DNA from 4 places in the Telluria sp. PB2R4 genome. Region 2 is predicted to be linked to each of the others. Evidence: predicted binding sites of a transcription regulator. Region 2 holds the regulator's gene; each other region holds the start of a gene.
The links. The regulator sigma-54, encoded in region 2, starts transcription at its own class of promoters, with help from an activator protein. The targets are predictions, from matches to a motif close to TGGCANGNAANCTGCTTT.
Positions count from the first base shown of each region.

Region 1 (5,687 bases), on a different contig from region 2:
TTCTTCCGGCAGGCCCATTTTGGCCAGGTATTCGCCGGCCGCCGAATCGAGCATGATCGCATTCGACGGCGACAGGTGGTCGGTGGTGATGTTGTCGCCCAGGACCGCGAGCGGACGCATGCCCGCCAGACTACGCTCGCCGGCCAGCGCGCCTTCCCAATACGGCGGACGTCGGATGTAGGTGCTTTGCGGGCGCCAGTCATACAGCGGGCTGACCTTGCTGCCATCGTCGGCCACGCGCGCGAACATCGGCGTATACACCTTGCGGAACTGCTCCGGCTTGACGCTGTTCTCGACCACGGCGTCGATCTCGGCGTCGCTCGGCCACAGGTCGGCCAGGCGAATCTCGCGACCGGCAGCGTCCACGCCCAGCACATCCTTCTCGATGTCGAAGCGGATGGTGCCGGCGATCGCATAGGCCACCACCAGCGGCGGCGATGCCAGGAAGGCCTGCTTGGCGTAGGGGTGGATGCGGCCGTCGAAGTTGCGGTTGCCCGACAGGACGGCGGTTGCGTACAGGTCGCGTTCGATGATCTCCTGCTGGATGACCGGGTCGAGCGCGCCGCTCATGCCGTTGCAGGTGGTGCAGGCAAAGGCCACCACGCCGAAGCCGAGCTTCTCCAGCTCGGGCATCAGGCCGGCTTCTTCCAGGTACAGGGCCACGGCTTTCGAGCCGGGCGCGAGCGAGCTTTTCACCCAGGGCTTGCGCAACAGGCCCGCGCGGTTGGCGTTACGCGCGATCAGGCCGGCCGCGATCATGTTGCGCGGGTTATTGGTGTTGGTGCAGCTGGTGATCGCCGCGATGATCACGGCGCCGTCCGGCATCAGGCCCGGCTCATTTTCGACCACGCCCGAAATGCCGCGCGCGGCCAGCTCGGAGGTCGGCACGCGCTTGTGCGGATTCGACGGTCCGGCAATGTTGCGCACCACGGTCGACAGGTCGAAGGACAAGGTGCGCTCGTACTGCGCGGTCGCCAGGCTGTCGGCCCACAGGCCGGCCTGCTTGGCATAGCATTCCACCAGCTGCACGGTCTCTTCTTCGCGGCCGGTCAGGCGCAGGTACTTGATGGTCTGCTCGTCGATGTAGAACATCGCGGCGGTGGCGCCGAATTCCGGGGCCATGTTCGAGATGGTGGCGCGGTCGCCCAGGGTCAGGCTGGACGCGCCTTGGCCGTAGAACTCGAGATAGGCGGAGACCACTTTCGACTTGCGCAGGAACTCGGTCAGCGCCAGCACGATGTCGGTGGCGGTGATGCCCGGCTGTGCCTTGCCGGTGAGCTCGACGCCGATGATGTCCGGCAGGCGCATCCATGAGGCGCGGCCCAGCATGACGCTCTCGGCTTCCAGGCCGCCCACGCCGATCGCGATCACGCCCAGCGCGTCGACCATCGGGGTGTGCGAGTCGGTGCCGACCAGGGTGTCCGGGTAGGCCACGCCCTGTTCCGACTGGATGACCGGCGACATGCGCTCCAGGTTGATCTGGTGCAGGATGCCGTTCCCCGGCGGGATCACGTCGACGTTCTGGAAGGCCTTCTTGGTCCACTCGATGAAGTGGAAACGGTCTTCGTTGCGGCGGTCCTCGATGGCGCGGTTCTTCGCAAAAGCGTCCGGATCGAAGCCGCCGCATTCGACGGCCAGTGAGTGGTCGACCACCAGTTGGGTCGGGACCACCGGGTTGACCATGGCGGGGTCGCCGCCTTGGCTTGCGATGGCGTCGCGCAGGCCGGCCAGGTCGACCAGCGCGGTCTGGCCCAGGATGTCGTGGCAGACCACGCGCGCCGGGAACCACGGGAAGTCGAGGTCGCGCTTGCGTTCGATGATCTGCTTGAGCGCATCGGTCATGCCGGCCGGGTCGCAGCGGCGCACCAGGTTTTCGGCCAGCACGCGCGAGGTATAGGGCAGCGTGTCATAGGCGCCGGGCTGGATGGCGTCGACCGCGGCGCGCGTGTCGAAGTAATCCAGGCCGGTGCCGGGAAGGGGTTTGCGGTGATTGGTATTCATGATTGCCTGATTTACTTGCGATCCGCGATCGGCACGAACTGCAGGTCTTCCGGACCCACGTAGTTCGCGCTCGGGCGGATGATCTTGTTGTCGATGCGCTGCTCGATGACGTGCGCGGCCCAACCGGAGGTGCGCGAGATGACGAACAGCGGCGTGAACATGGCGGTCGGCACGCCCATCATGTGGTACGAGACGGCCGAGAACCAGTCCAGGTTCGGGAACATCTTCTTGACTTCCCACATCACCGATTCGAGGCGCTCGGCGATGTCGAACATCTTCATCGAACCGCCCTCGGCGGACAGCGAGCGCGCCACTTCCTTGATCACCACGTTGCGCGGGTCGCTGATGGTGTACACCGGGTGGCCGAAGCCGATCACGACTTCCTTGTTCGCCACGCGGTTGCGGATGTCCGCCTCGGCTTCGTCGGCGTTCTCGTAGCGCTTCTGGATCTCCAGCGCCACTTCGTTGGCGCCGCCGTGCTTCGGACCGCGCAGCGCGCCGATGGCCCCGGTGATGGCCGAGTGGATGTCGGAGCCGGTACCGGCGATCACGCGGGAGGTGAAGGTGGAAGCGTTGAACTCGTGTTCCGCATACAGGATCAGCGAGGTGTGCATCGCGCGCACCCAGGAGTCGCGCGGCTTTTCGCCGTGCAGCAAGTGCAGGAAGTGGCCGCCGATCGAATCGTCGTCGGTTTCCACGTCGATGCGCTTGCCGGAATGGCTGAAGTGGTACCAGTACAGCAGCATCGAACCGAAGGATGCCATCAGGCGGTCGGCGATGTCGCGCGCACCCGGGACGTTGTGGTCGTCCTTCTCGGGCAGCGTGCAGCCGAGCACCGACACGCCGGTGCGCATCACGTCCATCGGGTGGGCGCCGGCCGGCAGCGCTTCCAGCGCGCTCTTGACTGCCTGCGGCAGGCCGCGCAGCGATTTCAGCTTGGCCTTGTAGCCCTTCAGTTCTGCCTGGGTAGGCAGCTTGCCGTGCACCAGCAGGTAGGCGATTTCCTCGAATTCGCAGGTGGTGGCGACGTCCAGGATGTCGTAGCCGCGGTAGTGGAGGTCGTTACCGGTCTTGCCGACCGAGCACAGTGCGGTATTGCCGGCGGCGACGCCGGACAGGGCCACCGATTTCTTCGGCTTGAACGTTGGGGTATCGTTGTTCTGGGTGCTCATGCGTGAATCTCCTGAATCTCTATCTCGTCGATTATTTGGATTTTTTCTGGGCGAACAGCGCGTCGAGTTTCTGCTCGTAGCTGTGGTAGTCGATGCGGTCGTACAGTTCGGCGCGGGTCTGCATCGTGTCGATCACATTCTGCTGGGTGCCGTCGCGGCGGATCGCGTTGTAGACGTTCTCGGCCGCCTTGTTCATGGCGCGGAAGGCCGACAGTGGGTACAGGGCGAGGCCCACATTGGCGCTGCGCAGTTCGTCCAGGGTGAACAGCGGGGTCGCGCCGAATTCGGTGATGTTGGCCAGCACCGGCACCTTGACGGCATCGGCGAACTGTTTATACATCTCCAGGCTGGTGATCGCCTCGGGGAAGATCATGTCGGCGCCGGCTTCCACGCAGGCAACAGCGCGCTCGATGGCGGCGTCCAGGCCCTCCACGGCCAGCGCATCGGTACGCGCCATGATCACGAAATTCTCATCGGTGCGCGCGTCGGCGGCGGCCTTGACGCGGTCCACCATCTCGTCCTTGCCGACGATTTCCTTGCCCGGACGGTGGCCGCAGCGCTTGGCGCCGACCTGGTCTTCGATATGGCAGGCGGCGGCGCCGGCCTTGATCAGCGAGCGCACGGTACGCGCGACATTGAAGGCCGAGGCGCCGAAGCCGGTGTCGATGTCGACCAGCAGCGGCAAATCGCACACGTCGGTGATGCGGCGCACGTCGATCAGCACGTCTTCCAGGCCGGAGATGCCGAGGTCCGGCAGGCCCAGCGAACCGGCGGCGACGCCGCCGCCCGACAGGTAGATCGCACGGTAGCCGGCGCGCTTGGCCAGCAGCGCATGGTTGGCGTTGATGGCGCCGATGACCTGCAGCGGGGATTCTTCCTGGACTGCCTTGCGGAACGCGGCGCCGGCGGAGTGGTGGCTCATGCTTAACCTTTCGGGATGACGTTGATTGGATACGCCCCTATTAATGCAAGTGGCGTGCCAGTTGCGCATCACTTTGAAATCAAGGACTTGCGATCGCTCCATCGTTCAAATGTTCCATAAAAATGAAACATGAAACTCATTTGAAACATTGTGGCAAAAAAAACCCCGCCGCAGCGGGGTTCGATCCAGGACGCGGGTCCTTAGTGGCCGGAGGCTCCCGACGCGCCGATGCCCGTCTCCGAACGCATTTCCTGCGCTTCGAAACCGGCCTTGTCGATCGCGGCGCGCGGGCTCTTGTCGGTCACCGAGAAGAACCAGATGCCGAAGAAGCCCACTGCCATCGAGAAGATCGCCGGCGAGGTGTAGGGGAAGATCGGCGCGGCATTGCCCAGCACGTCCACCCACACCGATTTCGACACCAGGGTGAGCACGACCGCGGTCGCCAGGCCGAGGAAGCCGCCGACGGTGGCGCCACGCGTCGTGCACTGACTCCACAACACCGACATGAACAGCACCGGGAAGTTGGCCGACGCGGCGATCGCAAAGGCCAGCGACACCATGAAGGCGACGTTCTGCTTCTCAAAGGCGATCCCGAGCAGCACGGCGATGATGCCGAGCGCAATGGTGGTGATCTTCGAGACCTTCAGCTCGCTTGCGCTGTCTGCCTTGCCCGCCCTGAACACGGTGGCGTACAGGTCGTGCGACACCGCCGATGCGCCCGACAGGGTCAGGCCGGCCACCACCGCCAGGATGGTCGCGAAGGCCACCGCCGAGATGAAGCCGAGGAAGATGTCGCCGCCCACGGCCTGGGCCAGGTGCACCGCCGCCATGTTGTTGCCGCCCAGGAGCTTGCCGGCCGCGTCCTTGAACGCCGGATTGGTCCCGACCAGCACGATCGCGCCGAAGCCGATGATGAAGGTGAGGATGTAGAAGTAGCCGATCCAGGTGGTGGCCCACAGCACCGACTTGCGCGCTTCTTTCGCACTTGGCACGGTGAAGAAGCGCATCAGGATATGCGGCAGGCCGGCGGTGCCGAACATCAGCGCCATGCCGAAGGAGATCGCCGAGATCGGGTCTTTCAAAAAGCTGCCCGGGCCCATGATGGAGTCGCCCTTGGCGTGGACTTCGGTGGCGGTGGCGAACAGTTTTTCAGGGCTGAAGTTGTATTGCGCCAGCACCGCGAACGCCATGTACGACGCGCCCGACAGCAGCAGCACCGCCTTGATGATCTGCACCCAGGTGGTGGCGGTCATGCCGCCGAACAGCACGTAGACCATCATCAGCACGCCCACGATCACCACCGCGATCCAGTATTCCAGGCCGAACAGCAGCTTGATCAGCTGGCCGGCGCCGACCATCTGCGCGATCAGGTAGAAGGCGACCACGACCAGGGTGCCGGAGGCCGCGAACACGCGGATGGGTTTCTGGTGGAAGCGGTAGGCGGCGACGTCGGCGAAGGTGTAGCGGCCCAGGTTGCGCAGGCGCTCGGCCATCAGGAAGGTGATGACCGGCCAGCCGACCAGGAAGCCGATCGCGTAGATCAGGCCGTCGAAACCGTCGAGGAACACGGCGGCCGAAATGCCGAGGAAGGA
Region 1 is NZ_JCASIC010000014.1:25,184-30,870, reverse strand. Features, by position in the region: gene acnD (Fe/S-dependent 2-methylisocitrate dehydratase AcnD) at 1-2,001, opposite strand, end outside; gene prpC (bifunctional 2-methylcitrate synthase/citrate synthase) at 2,013-3,173, opposite strand; gene prpB (methylisocitrate lyase) at 3,205-4,095, opposite strand; gene AC56LU_RS20210 (cation acetate symporter) at 4,296-5,687, opposite strand, start outside.
Region 1: the regulator sigma-54 is predicted to act here: its motif matches at 4,138-4,155, upstream of prpB (methylisocitrate lyase).

Region 2 (5,687 bases):
TGTTCACCCGCGTCGGTTTTGCCGTCGCCGTGCCGTCGGGCCACCCGGAAGTGCAGCACCGCGCGCACTACGTAACGAAGAACGCGGGTGGCCGCGGCGCCGTGCGCGAGGTCTGCGACCTCGTCATGCGCGCGCAGGGCACCTACGAACAGGCGCTCGCGCCTTATTTCGCATGAGCCTTCGCGCCTGATCGAGCATGGTCACCTATAAACGCACCGCCCACCGCTGGAAGCTCCTGACGATCATGATGATCGCGGCCTTCTGCGCATTCGGCAGCTTCTGGGTGGTGCAGCTGATGGAAAGCGAAGACGACAGCGCGCGACTCGGCGGGCCGCAGGACGAACCCGACTACATCGTCGAGAATTTCTCGTTCGTGCGCATGACCGAAGCGGGCAAGCCGAGCTACGTGGTGTCGGGCAAGCGCCTGGCGCATACGCCGCTGGGCGACGTGTCCCATGTCGAACAGCCGGTGATGGAGAGCATGACGCCCGGCCGTCCGCGTATGACCATCGTCGCAAAACGCGCCCAGATCTACCACGAGGAACACCGCGTCGAACTGCTCGGCAACGTCGACATCCAGCGTCCGGCCACGCCGACCAGCGAAGCGCTGCGCATGCAGACCCAGGCGCTCACCGTGCTGCCCGACGAAGAAATCCTCAAGACCGACAAGGCGATCGAGATGCGGCTCGGTTCCGCGACCGTGACCGGCACCGGCATGGTCGCCAACAACGCGACCCAGAAGCTGCATCTCGCCAGCCGCGGCCAGATCGTTTATCCGCCACGCCAGCGTCCCCAATAAGCGGCAGCAACAAGCCAACCCAGGACAAGCAACATGAAAAAAATTATCGCAGCCGTATTCCTCAGCCTGGCCGCCTTCGGCGCCTCGGCGGAGCGTGCCGATTCGCTCAAGCAGGCCGTGGTCCAATTCGACTCGCTCGACGTGGACGAGGTCACCCAGACCCGCGTCCTGACCGGCAACGTCGTGCTCACGCGCGGCACGCTGGTGCTGAAATCCGACCGCGCCCTGTTGAAGGAAACGCCGGAAGGCTTCATGAGCGTGACCCTCACCGCCAACAACGGCAAGACCGCCACCTTCCGCCAGAAGCGCGACGGCGGTCCCGACCTGTGGGTCGAGGGCCAGGCCCAGCGCATCGAGTATGACGAGCGCGCCGAGCTGGTGAAGCTGTTCACCGCCGCCGAGGTGCGCGAGCTGGAGGGCGGGCGCATGACCAACGAGATCAAGGGCCCGTTCATCTCCTACGACAACCGGCGCGAAGTCGCGCAGGTGCGCAACGACGCCAGCGGCGCCAGCAAGGTGGGCGGCGGCCGCGGCACCCTGATCATCGCGCCGCGCCGGACCACGGCGCCAGCAGAGGGCGCCAAGCAATGACGGCAGCCATGAACGGCGCCTTCGCCACCGCGCGCGAAGGCTGCAGCACCCTGATCGTCAAGGGCCTGCAGAAGAGCTACGGCAAGCGCCTGGTGGTGCGCGACGTGTCGCTGCAGGTGGAATGCGGCGAAGTGGTCGGCCTGCTCGGCCCCAACGGCGCCGGCAAGACCACCTCGTTCTACATGATCGTCGGCCTGGTGCCCTCGGACGCCGGCACCATCGACATCAACGGCACCGACATTTCAAGCCTGCCGATCCACCGCCGCGCGGTACTGGGCCTCTCGTACCTGCCTCAGGAAGCCTCGGTGTTCCGCAAGCTGACGGTGGAAGAGAACATCCGCGCCGTGCTCGAGCTGCAGCGGGTGGACGGCAAGGCGCTCACCAAGGACCAGATCAACGAACGCCTCGACACCCTGCTGGCGGAACTGCAGATCGAGAAGCTGCGCGAGAACCCGGCGCTGTCGCTGTCGGGCGGCGAACGGCGCCGCGTCGAGATCGCGCGCGCGCTCGCGACCAACCCGCGCTTCGTGCTGCTGGACGAACCGTTCGCGGGCGTCGATCCGATCGCCGTCATCGAGATCCAGCGCATCGTGCGCTTCCTGAAGGAGCGCAACATCGGGGTCCTGATCACCGACCACAACGTGCGCGAGACGCTCGGGATCTGCGACCGCGCCTACATCATCAACCAGGGCGCGGTGCTGGCCTCGGGACGGCCCGACGACATCATCGCCAACGAATCCGTGCGGCGCGTCTACCTCGGCGAACACTTCAGGATGTAATGAAACAGTCACTGCAGCTCCGCACCTCGCAGCACCTGGCGCTCACGCCGCAGCTGCAGCAGTCGATCCGCCTGCTGCAGCTGTCCACGCTCGAACTGCACCAGGAGATCGAGCAGATCCTGCACGACAACCCGCTGCTCGAACGTCTCGACGATCCGCTCGACCGCTCGGTGCGGCTGCTGGCCGACGGCGCCATCAATGCGGCGCCGCCGAATGGCGACGCGCCGGCCGCGGCGCCGGCACCGGAGGGCGCGGACGGCCCCAAGGCGGAGGCGGAGGGCGGGGATGACGGCGGCGACCACGGCGAACGTGGCGAGGGCGATACCGACTGGGGCGGCGAAGGCGGCGGCGCGCGCAGCGGCGACGACGAGGACGGACGCCCGCAGCTCGAAGCCGACAGCGTCACGCTGCGCGAGCACCTGGCCGAGCAGATCCGCCTGACCGGCTGCAGCGTGCGCGACCGCGTGCTGGCCGAGCTGGTGATCGATGCGCTCGACGACAACGGCTACCTCGAAGAGCCGCTCGACGACATCCATGCGCGGCTGCCGGAAGAACTCGAGATCGAGATGGACGAACTGCGCTGCGCGCTGGCGCTGGTGCAGAGCCTGGACCCGGTGGGCGTGGGTGCGCGCAGCGCGGCCGAATGCCTGGCGCTGCAGATCCGCCGCATGCCGGGCGTGCCGATGGTGACGCGGCGCCTGGCCCTGAAGATCGTCGAAGGCTACCTGGCCTGGTTCGCCCAGCGCGAATACACCAAGCTGAAGAAGGCGCTCGACTGCGACGACGAAGACCTGCGCGAAGTGCAGGCCGTGGTCCGCCAGTGCAATCCGCATCCCGGCGCGGCCTTCGGCTCGGGCGTGTCCGACTACGTGGTGCCGGACGTGATCGTCCGGCGCGCCAAGAGCGGCTGGGCCGTCACCCTGAACCCGGACGTGATGCCGAAACTGCGTGTGAACTCGCTGTACGCCAACCTGCTCAAGCAGGGCAAGAGCGAAAGCCAGATGGGCGCGCAGCTGCAGGAAGCCAAGTGGCTCATCAAGAACATGCGCCAGCGTTTCGATACGATCCTGCGTGTTGCCGAGGCAATTGTGGAGCGCCAGCGCAACTTTTTCAGCCACGGCGCGGTTGCCATGCGCCCTCTTGTCTTACGCGAGATAGCTGATACACTAGGCCTACACGAGAGCACAATCTCGCGTGTAACCACTCAGAAATACATGCTGACCCCGCACGGCATGTTTGAGCTGAAATACTTCTTCGGAAGTCACGTCGCCACCGAAGCGGGGGGAGAAGCCTCCTCGACGGCGATCCGCGCACTCATTGCGCAATTGACAGGAGCAGAAGACCCTAGGAACCCTCTATCCGACAGCAAGATCGCGGAGATGCTCGGGGAACAAGGTATGGTCATTGCGCGCCGCACGGTTGCAAAATACCGCGAAGCGCTCAAGATTCCGCCCGTCAGCCTCCGCAAATCCCTGTAAAGCCACTGCCCACTCTCACCTTGTGGCGCGGGCAGGGCACCTTCCCTAAGGAGTGTGTATGAACCTCACAATCAGCGGCCACCATCTCGAAGTTACCCCCGCCATCCGTGAATACGTTCAGAATAAGCTCGAGCGCATCACCCGTCATTTCGACCACGTCATCGATACCCACGTGTTCCTTGCGATCGACAACCTCACCGAAAAAGAAAAAAGACAGAAAGCGGAGATCAACCTACAGGTATCCGGCAAGATTCTGCACGTGGCCAGTGCCGCGCAGGATCTGTATGCGGCGATTGATACCCTGATGGACAGGCTGGACAGACAGGTTCTAAAGCACAAATCCATGCTACAAGACCATAACCACGTGGCGCACAAGCGCCTTCCGGACATCGGAGAAGCCGCTGCCGCGTAACGACGGGTAGCCGCACATCAAGCAAGGGCGTCTGAGGGGACGCCCTTTTTGCTTTTGTACACGCTTGTTACTTTTCCCGGCTTCCGTATTTGTACAAATGTTCTGTAGAATGCATGTCTTTTCGATCATAGAAGACCGTCATGACCGATACCGTCCTGACCCGCGTTGCCAATCGCACCGGCGTCATCACGCTCGACCGGCCGAAAGCCCTGAATTCTCTCTCGCTCGACATGGTGCGCGCGCTCACCGCGACCCTGTTGCAGTGGAAGGATGACGCGGGCATCGACGCGGTGGTCATCACCAGCAGCAGCGAGAAGGCCCTGTGCGCGGGCGGCGACATCCGCTTTTTCCACGAGGTAGGCCAGGCCAGCCCGATGGGCGGCAGCGCGCTGCTGGAAGACTTCTTCACCGAAGAATACGCACTGAACCACCTGATCCACTTTTATCCGAAGCCCTACATCGCGGTGATGGACGGCGTGGTGATGGGCGGCGGCATGGGTATCGCCCAGGGCGGCCCTGGCTGCGGCCTGCGCATCGTCACCGAACGCACGAAAATGGCGATGCCCGAGGTGAACATTGGCTTGTTCCCGGACGTCGGCGGCAGCCACTTCCTGTCGCACGCGCCGGGCCAGCTGGGACAATACCTGGGCCTGACCGGCCTGACGATCGGCGCGACCGATGCGCTCTACGTGGGGCTGGCCGACGTGTTCGTGCCGGGCGACCAGCTGGGCGGATTGATGGCGCTGGTGGAATCGACGGCCGGCGCGCAGTTGCCGGCGGCGATACGGAACTACGCCGCGCAGTTTGCCGCTCGCATCGGACCGAGTGAGCTGCAGGCGCAGCGCGCCGTGATCGATGCGCACTTCGGCGCCGCTACGGTGGGCGCGATCATGGCCTCGCTCGGGCGCGACGAGAACCCGTTCGCGCAAAAGGCGTTGAAGGCAATGCGCCAGCGTTCGCCCCTGATGATGTGCGTAACGCGCGAACTCCTGCAACGCGGCGCGGCGCTGGATGTGGCGGACTGCCTGCGCATGGAGCGCAACCTGGTGCGCCGCAATTTCGAGCACGGCGAAGTGCTGGAAGGCGTGCGGGCGCTGGTGATCGACAAGGACAATACGCCGAAGTGGAATCCGGCGACGCTCGACGAGGTGAAGCCGGAGATGGTGGCGCGGTTCTTCGAGCCGGTGTGGCCGGAGCATGCGCACCCGCTGCGGCATCTGACCTGATACTGATACCGGTTTTCCGTAGGGTGGGCGGCTCCCCCGCCCACGCGGTGATAGTTAACGGTGGATCAGCCGAGCCGGCAGATCAAATGTTAGTTGAACGCGCGGGCGGGAGACCCGCCCACCCTACGATGATCGACGGCGCACGCCGTATCAGACAGCCGCGTGCTTCGGCTGCTCCCGATGCCGAACGATCACCCGTTCGGTCTGCCCGAAATACGCCCCCAGCCGCTCCGCCATGTACACCGAGCGGTGCTGCCCGCCGGTGCAGCCTACCGCCACCGTCAGGTAGGAACGGTTATCCGTCTTGAACGAGGGCAGCCACTTCGCGACGAAAGCGCGGATATCTTCCAGCATCTCCACGGCGCTCGGCTGGGCGTCGAGGAAGGCGATCACCGGGCCGTC
Region 2 is NZ_JCASIC010000003.1:17,314-23,000, reverse strand. Features, by position in the region: gene AC56LU_RS06230 (KdsC family phosphatase) at 1-176, shown strand, start outside; gene lptC (LPS export ABC transporter periplasmic protein LptC) at 197-799, shown strand; gene lptA (lipopolysaccharide transport periplasmic protein LptA) at 833-1,390, shown strand; gene lptB (LPS export ABC transporter ATP-binding protein) at 1,387-2,169, shown strand; gene AC56LU_RS06210 (RNA polymerase factor sigma-54) at 2,169-3,647, shown strand; gene hpf (ribosome hibernation-promoting factor, HPF/YfiA family) at 3,706-4,059, shown strand; gene AC56LU_RS06200 (enoyl-CoA hydratase/isomerase family protein) at 4,200-5,285, shown strand; gene rapZ (RNase adapter RapZ) at 5,436-5,687, opposite strand, start outside.

Region 3 (5,687 bases), on a different contig from region 2:
CTTCGGCGTGCATGCGGGCGAGGTGCGCATCGACGGCCGCGCCGTGATGGCGCGCGTGCGCAGCGAGCGCGACCGCTTCGTGGGCTTCGTGCTGGAAAGCGTCGAGTCCTTCGATGAGGAAGACCGGCTGCGCGGCCACGCGCGCTTTACGGATCCCCACACGCTGCTGGTGGATGAGCACACCGAGATCACCGCGGGACGCGTCGTGATCGCTACCGGCTCCACGCCCCTGCGCCTGCCGGCGCTGGAGAACGTCGGCCCCGGCATCATTACCAGCGACGACGTGTTCTACTGGGACGACCTGCCGAAGTCGGTGGCCGTGATCGGCACCGGCGTGATCGGCCTGGAGCTGGGCCAGGCCCTGCATCGCCTGGGGGTGCGGGTGAAGTTCTATGCGCGCGGCGGCAGCATTGCCCACATCACCGATCCCGAAGTGCTGCGCACTGCGGGCCGCGTACTCAATGAAGAACTCGACATCCAGTTCCAGTCGAAGGTCGTGGGTGCGGTGCAGGAAGGCGACGAGGTCGCCCTGACCGTCAGCGATGCCCTCGGCAAGGAAAACACGGAGCGCTTCCAGTTCGTGCTGATGGCAGCCGGCCGCACGCCCAATGTCCACGATATCGGGCTGGAACACAGCGGCCTCGCTCGCGGTGCGGACGGGATACCGGTGTTCGACACCCGCACCATGCAGTGCGGGAACAGCCACATCTTCATCGCCGGCGACGCCAACAACGAGCGCCCGCTGCTGCACGATGCGGCCGACCACGGCAAGATCGCCGGCGACAACGCGGGACGCTACCCGGACGTGCGCCCCGGCCTGCGCCGTACGCCGATCGCGGTGGCCTTCACCGAGCCGAACATCGCCACGCTGGGCGCCGGCTACCGCCAGTTGTGCGAAGGCGGCAAGCGCAAGTTCGCGGTGGGTTCGGTATCGTTCGCGAACCAGGGCCGCAGCCGGGTGATGTTGCAGAACAAGGGGATGCTGCGGGTGTATGCGGAATTCGGCTCGCGCCGCTTCCTGGGCGCCGAGATGATCGCGCCGCGCGGCGAACACCTGGCGCATACCCTGTCCTGGGCTTGCCAGATGCGCATGACGGTGGACCAGATGCTGGAGATGCCTTTCTACCACCCGGTGATCGAGGAGGGCGTGCGCACCGCCCTGCGCGACCTGGCGCAGTGCCTGGCCACGGGGCAGAGCGAGATCGACCCGGCCGATACCGAGCCGGGGACCTAGCCCTCGGTATGCCCGGTATTTACTTCTTGCGGCGGCGGGCGGCGCTCAGGGCCAGCAAGCCGAGCCCGGCCAGCGCGATAGAAGCAGGCTCCGGCACGTCGCCAGCCTTGACCGGGCGCATGACCAGGTTGGTGACGTTGGAAGGAATGACCGCCAGACTACCATCGTAGAACGACAGATAAGCAATATTTTGCTGACCCCAGCCGGGAGCGTCGGCAATCCAGCTGTTGTTCAGGATGTTGTAGCTGCCAAAACCTGACAGCACGCTGAGGTCGAAGTGGTAGTTGACGACCGGGATATCGAAGGTGAGCGCGCTGAGCTCATCCATGCTCAGGAGACCGTCGGCATTGCTGTCGATGCCGGTGAATTGGCCCGAGGCTTCTGCCTGCTCGTTGATCGTCATAGAGTACTCGATGACGGTCGCATTGGCGCTTGCCGCCATCACACTCAGCACCAGTGCCGAAAGAACCGTTTTGAACATGTTATTCCCTGAGTCAGAATTGGTTTAGGTGCTTGAGCTAAAGCAATTATTGAACCAAGGAAAAATATCACTATCGATTCAAGGACTTAGTCCGGCATCAAATATTTATGCTGAGCTGGTGTAAAGTTTCTCGACATCAAAAACAAATGCTTGTTGGCAATCGGCCATCTTTCAGAGATGCCCTTGCCCTGATCGAGCCTGTGTGTTCAGTTCAGGTAGCTGGCGTCCAGCTTGCCCTGGCCGGCCATCTGGCGCAGGATGCGCACCGTGTCGATGTCGGCTTCCTGGTAGGCCGAGCGCTTGAAGTCGTCGTACATGGCGTTGGCCGGGTCGGTGTGCTCGCCCTGGCCGTCGTCGTAGCAGAAGCGCACCATCAGCATGGCGCTGGTGGGTGCCTCGATCTTCATGCTCAGGCTGGAAGCGGCGATCTCGCCCTGGGCCGGCACCTCGTAGCGCACTTCCTTCAGCGGCGTGAAGTACACGACATCGTCGATCACCAGGTCGCCGTAGCGCAGGCGGCGCGCGACGCTGCCGCTGCTGCGCTCACCGAGCGTGCATTCGTCCAGGTGAGGCACGAACAGGGTCGGGGATTCGGCGCGCAGCACCAGCCCGCGCCACAGCTGTTCGATCGAGATGGTATCGATCAGCGGGTTCATGGGGTCGTTGATTTCGATGAGATGTTCAAATTTCATGGTGCAGTGTCCCAAAAAGCGTAGGCGCGATGGTACCCGATTGCGCGGCAAGCCGCCGCGCCCCAGGCTCAGTTATTCCCCAGGAACAGGGCATGCTGCTTGCGCTGGAAAAAGGCGATCGCCACCAGGATCGCGAACGAGATCGCCAGCAGCACCAGCGCATAGGCATGCGCCGCCGCATAGTTGAGCTTCTGGGCCTCGTCGTAGAGCGCGATCGAGGCCACCCGGGTCTGCCCCGGGATGTTCCCGCCCAACATCAGCACGACGCCGAACTCGCCCATCGTATGGGCGAAGCTGAGCGACAGGCCGGTGAGGATGCCGTTGCGCGACAGCGGCAGCACGATCGAGAAGAAGGCCTGGCGCCGGGTCAGGCCCAGCGCCAGCGCCGACTGCACCAGGTCGCGGCTGACGTTGCGGAAGGCCGACTGGATCGGCTGCACCGCGAACGGCAGGCTGTAGACCACCGAGCCGGCCACCAGCCCGGCAAACGAAAAGGGCAGCGGATGGCCGAACACCGACAGCCAGGCCGCCCCCAGCGGCCGGGTCGGCGACATCAGCATCAGGAGGTAGAAGCCGATTACCGTCGGCGGCAGCACGATCGGCAGGCTGACCAGGGTTTCGATGAACAGGATGCCGCGCATGCGGCTGGTGTTGAGCCAGTTGGCGAGCGGGATGGCGATCGCGATCAGCACCAGCGAGGTGACGAGCGACAGCCGCAGTGTCAGCGCCAGCGCGTCCCACAAGGCGGGGGAAAAGGCGAGTCCTGCCTCAATCATGCGCGGCCGGCAGGGCGAAACCGTTGCGCTCGAGGATGGCGCGCGCGCCAGGGGAACCGAGGAAGCGCATGAAGCGCGCCGCCAGCGGCTGGCTGCCGCCCGCGCGGGTAACGATGGCGCCCTGTTCGATCGGCGCCACGCCGGTGTCGCTGATGAGGTGGTAGCGTCCCACGCCCGCCATTTTTGGGGCGCGCACCGTGGCCAGCGACACGATGCCCAGCTGCGCATTGCCGGTCTGGACGAACTGGGCCGCCTGGGCGATGTTCTCGCCGATGACGAGCTTGGGCGCTACCTTCTCCCACAGCTTGTCGCGCTCCAGCGCGGCCTTGGCGGCACGGCCATAGGGCGCGGTGTCGGGGTTGCCGATGGCGATGCGCGCCACGCGCGGGTCGCGCAGCAGCGGCAAGCCCTGGCTGACGTCAAAGCGCGGATCGGTCGTCCACAGCACGATACGGCCGATGGCATAGGGGCGCAGGCTGGCGCCGTCGGCCGCGCCCAGCCTGGCGAGCTGGGTCGGATACAGCATGTCGGCCGACAGGAACACGTGGAAGGGCGCGCCGTTGCGGATCTGGGCAAAGAAGTTGCCCGACGCGCCGGTGGAAATCTTCAGCTCGGCATTCGGCACCTCCTTGCGGAAGGCCGCCGCCAGGTCATCGATGCAATACGCCAGGTCGCTGGCCGCAGCCACCAGCAAAGGCGCGGCCTGGAGCGGCGCCGCGAGCAGTGTTGCAAACAAGATGACAAGCAATCTTTTCATGGATTCATTTTAGCGCGTTGGCTGACTCAGCCTTACAATACCCGGCCATTCTGCAGGATTCTTCCCATGTCCAACGCACCAAAATTCGGCCTCAACGGGCCGCAGAGCGAAGCCGTGCTCTATCTCGACGGCCCATGCCTGGTGCTGGCCGGCGCCGGCTCGGGCAAGACACGCGTCATTACGCAGAAGATCGCCTACATGATCGAGCACTGCGGCTACGATCCGCGCACGATCGCGGCGCTCACCTTCACCAACAAGGCGGCGCTCGAGATGCAGGAGCGGATCGCCAAGCTGCTCAAGCAGCCCAAGCAGGCCAAGCAGCTGACCGTCTCCACCTTCCACTCGCTGGGCGTCAAGATCCTGCGCCAGGAAGCGGCCGGCGTCGGCCTGAAGGACAAGTTTTCGATCATGGACAGCGACGACTGCTATACCGTCGTCTCCGACCTGGCGCTGACCACCGATAAACAGGAAATCCGCCGCATCCAGAACGCCATCTCGCTCTGGAAGAACGGCCTCGTGGATCCGGAAGACGCGATCCGCGCGGCGAAGGACGAAGACGAAGCCATGTCGGCGCGCGTCTACCGCAGCTACCTGGCCACGCTGCAGGCTTACCAGGCGGTGGACTTCGACGACCTGATCCGCCTGCCGGTGGAGCTGTTCCGCAACAACGAATCGATCCGCGACCGCTGGCAGCGCCGCCTGCGCTATTTGCTGATGGACGAATACCAGGACACCAACACCTGCCAGTACGAATTGGTGAAACTGCTGGTGACCGGCATCGGCAAGAAGCCGATGTTCACGGCGGTGGGCGACGACGACCAGGCGATCTATGCCTGGCGCGGCGCGTCCGTCGAAAACCTGAAAACCCTGCAGACCGACTTCCCCGACCTGCGCGTCATCAAGCTGGAACAGAACTACCGCTCGACCACCCGCATCCTGCAGGCGGCCAACGCGGTCATCGGCAACAACCCGAAGCTGTTCGAGAAGTCGCTGTGGTCCGAGCACGGCCTGGGCGAGCCGATCGAGGTGCTGGGCATGCAGAGCGACGAACAGGAAGCCGAACAGATCGCCATCATGATTTCGGCCGACCACTTCCAGCGCAAGAACAAGTGGACCGACTACGCCATCCTGTACCGCGGCAACCACCAGTCGCGCGTGATCGAGCAGGCGCTGCGCAAGGAACGTATTCCGTACACGATGTCGGGCGGCCAGAGCTTTTTTGACAAGGCCGAGATCAAGGACATCATCGCCTACCTGCGCCTGATCGCGAACCAGGACGACGACCCGGCCTTCATCCGCGCCGTCACCACCCCCAAGCGCGGCGTCGGCATGGCCACGCTCGAGACCCTGGGCGAATTCTCCAAGCAGTGGAACTGCTCGCTGTTCGAGGCGGCGCGCAAGAACGGGCTGGAAGCCAAGCTGGCCGAGCGCCAGCTGGCGCCGCTGCGCGACTTCTGCCGCTTCCTGCTGGAGCTGGAAGACCGCGCCACCCGCCCGGGCCCCTCGGGCAGCGGCGACAACGCCGCCGAAGTGCTCGACGACATGATGAAGGAGATGAACTACGAGCACTACCTGTACGAGAGCTTCGACGACCGCGCGGCCCAGGCCAAGTGGCAGAACGTGATGGAATTCACCAACTGGCTGAAGGAGCGCGGACGCGGCGGGCGCGATCGCGACGGCGAAGAGAAGAACCTGCTCGAGCTGACCCAGATGGTGGCCCTGATGTCGATGCTCGAAGGCCAGGACG
Region 3 is NZ_JCASIC010000007.1:178,256-183,942, forward strand. Features, by position in the region: gene AC56LU_RS13755 (dihydrolipoyl dehydrogenase) at 1-1,234, shown strand, start outside; gene AC56LU_RS13760 (PEP-CTERM sorting domain-containing protein) at 1,254-1,715, opposite strand; gene AC56LU_RS13765 (SRPBCC family protein) at 1,922-2,407, opposite strand; gene modB (molybdate ABC transporter permease subunit) at 2,476-3,183, opposite strand; gene modA (molybdate ABC transporter substrate-binding protein) at 3,176-3,940, opposite strand; gene AC56LU_RS13780 (UvrD-helicase domain-containing protein) at 4,007-5,687, shown strand, end outside.
Region 3: the regulator sigma-54 is predicted to act here: its motif matches at 1,755-1,772, upstream of AC56LU_RS13760 (PEP-CTERM sorting domain-containing protein).

Region 4 (5,687 bases), 380 kb from region 2:
GGGGCGTTCAACATCGCCGACTTTGATAAATTCGACATCGCCAACTTTAACCGGCAGGTCGGTGCAAGTATGACAACGGTCGGGGTGGCCAAAGTGGAGGTGATGGCGCGGATGGCGCGCGATATCAACCCTGGCCTCGACATCAAGATATTCCCCGAGGGTATCAATGGGGGCAACCTGGACGAATTCCTCGAAGGTGTCGACCTCTACATTGACGGACTCGATTTCTTTGCGTTCGACATACGCCAACAGACCTTTGCGCGCTGCGCGGCCCTTGGCATTCCAGCGACTACCGTCGCGCCGCTGGGCATGGGCGCAGCGCTGCTCAACTTCATGCCAGGGAAGATGACGTTCGAGGAGTATTTCCAGTGGGGCGACCTGCCGGAGATCGACAAGGCGATCCGCTTCGTGGTCGGGCTGGCCCCGGCCGGTCTGCATCGCGGCTACCTAGTCGTGCCGTCGACGGTGAGTTTCGCCGAGCGGCGCGGGCCGTCGACGATCATGGCGTGCCAGCTGTGCGCCGGCATCGCTGCCACTGAGGCCCTGAAGATCCTGTTAAAGCGCGGCAAGGTGCGCGCAGCCCCGCACGGCTCGCAATTCGATGCCTACCGGTACAAGCTGACCCGTACCTGGCGCCCGGGCGGCAACCGCCACCCGGTGCAGCGCCTCGCCATTGCTATTGGAAAGCGCCAGCTGACCAAGTAGCGGTTCAGGCGCTGGTGGTGTCGGTAAACACCGTCGCCAACGGCAGCCGGCGCGAACGCACCGGTGTCGCCTTCGGATAGCCGACACGCAGTATCATGTGCAGCATCTCACTCTGGCCAAGACCAAGCAGGCGCTGCACTTCCTGTTCGACGCCGGTGATTTTCGCGTCGAAACCCTCGGCCAAGTTTCCTGAATGCAGGCGATTGATCTGGTCGGTGACCACATAATACGGTTGCGCCGCCAGCCCGGCCAGGTTCAATTCGCTCCACACCCTCGCCAGCAGGCGCCCGGCATCGATGACGCCGCGGCGGTCGCCGGGACCTGAAATGCACAGCAACGCGGGAGCGGCCGAAATGAGCCCCACTTCCGAACGCGCCAGCAGCTTGTAGGCGCCCAGCCGGTTCAGCGCCGACAACCGGCTCCAGTCGGACATGAAGCCCATCATTGCCTTGCCGCCTGGCGGCAGACCCAGCGTGTTCATGTCCAGGCCATCGCCTGTGGCTACCTCCGCCGGCGTGTGGCGCAGGCTGCCGAACAGCCACGCGTGCAGCGCACGGTCGCAAAAGCGTGCTTCCGAGCTGGTTCGCACAGCACGAATCAGCTCAGCCTTGGGCTGCTTTGCCGTCAGCAGCGTCACCCGGCTGGCGCCTTCGCCCTGCTGCAGCATCTGATCGGCAAGGGCGGCGGGCAGCGCCGTGCTGCGATAAGCGAGGCGATTGGTATGGCGCCTCGCCGGGCCGTCGGGTATCGTAAATCCTGCAGGCGTGGAGGAAATCTCGATCGACCCATACGGCTGTCCTGCATTATTCCAGCGCCACTGTGCATCCACGCCGTTGGCGGCGAGCGCCGCCTGGACGTTCTCGGCCACCGCGCCGATGCCCATCAGGGTCGCGTGGCTCTCTGCCGAAAACACATTCGTTTCGGCGTGGCGCTGTTCGTAAGCCAGTTCAAGCACCTGGCCGTTCCATGTCATCCGCCAGGTCTGGCAATTGTCGGCCGAAGGGGCCAGTGCGCCAGTCTCGGCCACGTGCGTGATAAATGTCGATGTCATCGGTGTCGATATTGTTTGGCTAATTTCCATCCAGAACCCTACCATGCTTCGCGCGGACTGTGAGCGCAAAAGGCAGTGTATGGGCCGCGTTCAAAAAGAAAAAGCCCGTCGCGAAGGACGGGCTTAAAGTGCTGCGCGTTATCGCGCGGCAGGAATTACTTCTTGGTTTGACGACGACGGCTTGCAGCACCCAGACCCAGAAGGCCCAGTGCCATCAGCGACAGCGATGCAGGCTCTGGTACCGCAGCGACGCGGCCAGCGACGCTGGCAACGCCAGCGAGAGGCAACTCGCCCGAGGCGCCAACGATGCTGAACGAGGTGGTCAGGTCGAAGTCGGAGCAGTTGACGCCAAGGGTGCAACCCAGGTTGTTGGTCACCGAGTTGGTGTTCAGCGCAGCGACAACATCAGCCAGACCGGAAACGATGTCCAGTTGGCCAATTCCCTTACCGCCGTCGGCAGTACCCGTGCCGAAGTTGGTACCGTTGGCCTGCAGGGTGCCGGTACGGCCCGAAGTCAGGTCAAGGAAGTTGGCGCCGGACAAACGCAGCCACAGGGTGCCATTAGTTGATTGTGCAAGCATCTGCGCTTCGGTGGCTTGGAACGGATTGAAGTCAACGTCGGCACCGGTGCCGACATAGAAATCAACAAAGCCGCCGTTGAAGTCGATGTCGTTCGGCGTGCCGCCCGGTTTGGCGGTAAAGCCGTAGAAGCGGAAGGTCAGCTCGCAGGTGGCTGGGCCGCCGGCGCAGTAGTTCAGGTTGCCGTTGATCGAATTGACGCGGCCATAGCCGGCCAGTTCTGCGCCCGGGCCAAAGCCAGGCGTGAAGCCGGTGCCGACGTTGGTGGCGCCCGGGCTGGTGGTGTAGGTACCGATAAAGTTCTCGTACACTTCTGCAGCTTCGAAGTGTGGCGAGCCAGCGGTGCCGACGTTGATGCCACCAACGGTAATTGCGAAGGCTGGCAGGCTGCTGATGGCCAGCGCGGCGGCCAGCAGCGTTTTCTTGATCGATTTCATTTTAAATATCTCCTAAGTGTTTAACTGCTCAATGTTTCGATGATGGTTTCGCGCTTTTTTACGACTCTTGCTTCAGGCTTCGGACCGTGCCAACGCTGATTTTCAGTGTTGCCCTTGCTCCGAGCGGCTCAGCTAGATATTGCGATTCCGGTCTGACGGTATATGCTAAGCATTTTCCAGGCCAGCTCTCATACATCGTTTTAAATCAATAACTTATGGGAGTCGTCAAAAATTCGGAAAGCGGAACTGTAAGCTTTTCCGACATGCGTCAAGCATCATTCGATTGCTTGGGTGGAAAAATTGCTTTATGAAGCAAATGCTGTGCGAGCAGCAGCGGAGGCATGCGCAACCAGTTGCTGCGCACATAGAGTAAAAACCGCGCCAGACCGCTGCCAGCGCGGCGGCAGCTCGGATGGTCCGGCTCGATCGCGCGCAGGAACAGGGCGTCCATCATCGGGGCCATCAATGACGAGGGCGCATCGGCGGCACTGTCTGCGAGTATCGCGGGAGGAACCGGCGTGCCCAGCAGGCGCGAGGCATGGCGCAAGGTGTAATACAGCGTCGGACCCAGTTCAAGGGCACGCGCGCGCGCCATCAACTGCGGCCAGAACGCCGGATCGCGGCCGAAGTGGGACAGCAGCCGATGCAGGTCGACCAGGTCGCGCAGGCCATACTCGAACTCGCCATAGAACAGGTGGACGGCGCTATGAAGCACCATATCGGCAGGGGCCAGCACCTGTATTCCGTCCTTTCCCTCGACCGGAACGGCGCCGGCCAGCAGCAGCCGCGGGTCCGGGCGCACTGGCGCAGTCTCGGGGAGGATGGCATGGTGGACATCGATGCGGGTGCCGCGCTTGACGTTTTCCATCGGCGGCAGTTCGTGCATCCAGGTGCGGTAGTAGCGCTGGTCGTAGGCGTCCTGATGGGTCGTAGTCCATCCGTGCAGCATCAGCGCGGCTTCCGTCTTGCCCAGCATGGCTTTCGGCACCAGGATGTCGATGTCGTTAAACAGCCGGCCCGGCGCCGGCGGCAACCCGGCCACCGCATAGGCCGCGCCCTTGAGCAGGACCAGCGGCAGGCCCAGTTCGCGCAGCGCCGCCTGGATCAGCAGGACTTCGTAGCCGGTGCCCTGGCGGTGGCGCAGGCCGACCGCCTTCCAGCGGACGAAATGCGCGCGCACTTGTGGCGGCAGCCGATCGAGCAGTCCGCGCGCTTCGAACAGCCCGGCTAGCGCGGGGAGCAGCTTGACCCGTCCGGCCTGGCGCAGCAGCTTGTCCCAGTCGGCCAGGCCAAAGCCGCAGGCCCGCTCAGGATCGCGCCAGGCTTGCAGCAGCAAAGGAAGGTCGGTCATCATGCGCCCGCGGCGAGGTTGTCGAAGGTGGCCAGGGCGTCGTCCAGCCGGCTATAGCTGAAGCTGTAGGCGGAACAGCCGTTGACCAGGCCGGCCAGCGCATCGAAACCGGCGGCGCCGAGCACCGGGTAGTTGAACGCATTCTCGGCCAGCCGCATAAAGGTATCGGCGCCATACACCGCTTCCAGGTCGACGTCGGCGCCGGCCTCGAACCTGGGGAAAATGACCCAGGCCGGACGCGCCAGCTCGGCGGCGCGCGCGACACTGCCTGACGGCGCCCGCAGGTGGGCGACGCTGCCCTTGCTGGTGGCGTGCACCGGCTGGCTCAGAACGGCGGCCGGTATGTAAGTGCGGACGATGTCGATCGACGCATTCTTTAGGCTGACCGGCCGCGGCACCGGGACCAGCATGCCGTCCGACAGGCGCACCAGCGCCAGTTCATCCGACAGCAGCCGCCAGCCATTGTTGACCAGGGCGGCGCACAGGGTGCTCTTGCCTGACCCGGGCGGGGCCGGCAGGATCGCCGCCATGCCGCCGCGTTCGACCACGGCCGCGTGCAGCACCAGGTGGTCGTGGGCCTGGCTTGACACGCACCAGTTCAGTCCCCATTCGAAAATCGGGAAGGCCTGCGCCAGCGGCAACGGGCTGAACATCGATTCGCCATCGACCAGGAATTCGACTTGCGGGCGGATCCAGCGGCGCAGCCCGCGCGCGCGCGCCACGCTGATGTGGAAGTCGGCAAAGCCGCTGTCGTCGAGCGGGTAATCGGGATACAGGAGAGCCAGGTTGTCGACCACCGCGGCAATGCGGGTATGCAGGCGCACCACGAAAGGGCCGGTGCGGATATCCAAGCCGGGGCCGGACAAGCGCCGGCGCAGTTCCCGCGGGTTGAGCGATGCGAGGGTCAGCACGGGCAGCGCTCGACCAGCATCAGGCGTTCGAGGTCAGCGAGGAGCTCGGACAGGGTGGTATTGCCGGGGAGGGATTCAGTCAGCGCGGCGCCGAGCTCGGAGTCGCTGCGCGCGCCCGCCGCAAGCGCCTGCAGCAACTGCATGGCTTGCACACCCAGCAGGTGGGTATCGCCCGACAGGTTGTTAAACAAGACAAACTCGTCGTCCCAGCGGTAATGGCGCATTTGCTGTCCGCGGACCAGGCGCCACTGCGCCGCCAGTTCAGCGTCCGTCAATCGTGGTAGGTACTCTCAAGATATTTCGCCACGCGCTCTTTCGACCAGGGCTCGACATCCGGGTCGTCGACCGGCGCGTAGACCCCAAAGGTCCTCAGTTCGTTCCAGATCGCCCTGAGCTGGTCCACCGTCATGAACTTGACTAGTTTTGCGTTGATATTGAGGTATGTGGCAGTAAAGTGACACCCCAGATTGTGCGTATCAAAATAATTGCCGGGATCTTGCTGCTTGATCATTACCCCCAACTTGGTGCTCGCATACGGCTCGTCGCTGGGGAATATGTCGCCAAACGGGGTGTCGCGTGAGGTGCCAAGCGGCCACGTACGGGTCGGGTTTTTCCAGAAGCCGGGCGAATTGCCGCCGGCGCATTTTTCGATC
Region 4 is NZ_JCASIC010000003.1:392,389-398,075, reverse strand. Features, by position in the region: gene AC56LU_RS07915 (ThiF family adenylyltransferase) at 1-705, shown strand, start outside; gene AC56LU_RS07910 (nitroreductase family protein) at 710-1,786, opposite strand; gene AC56LU_RS07905 (PEP-CTERM sorting domain-containing protein) at 1,912-2,772, opposite strand; gene AC56LU_RS07900 (nucleotidyltransferase domain-containing protein) at 3,041-4,126, opposite strand; gene AC56LU_RS07895 (HprK-related kinase A) at 4,123-5,034, opposite strand; gene AC56LU_RS07890 (HPr-rel-A system PqqD family peptide chaperone) at 5,028-5,309, opposite strand; gene AC56LU_RS07885 (hypothetical protein) at 5,306-5,687, opposite strand, start outside.
Region 4: the regulator sigma-54 is predicted to act here: its motif matches at 2,939-2,956, upstream of AC56LU_RS07905 (PEP-CTERM sorting domain-containing protein).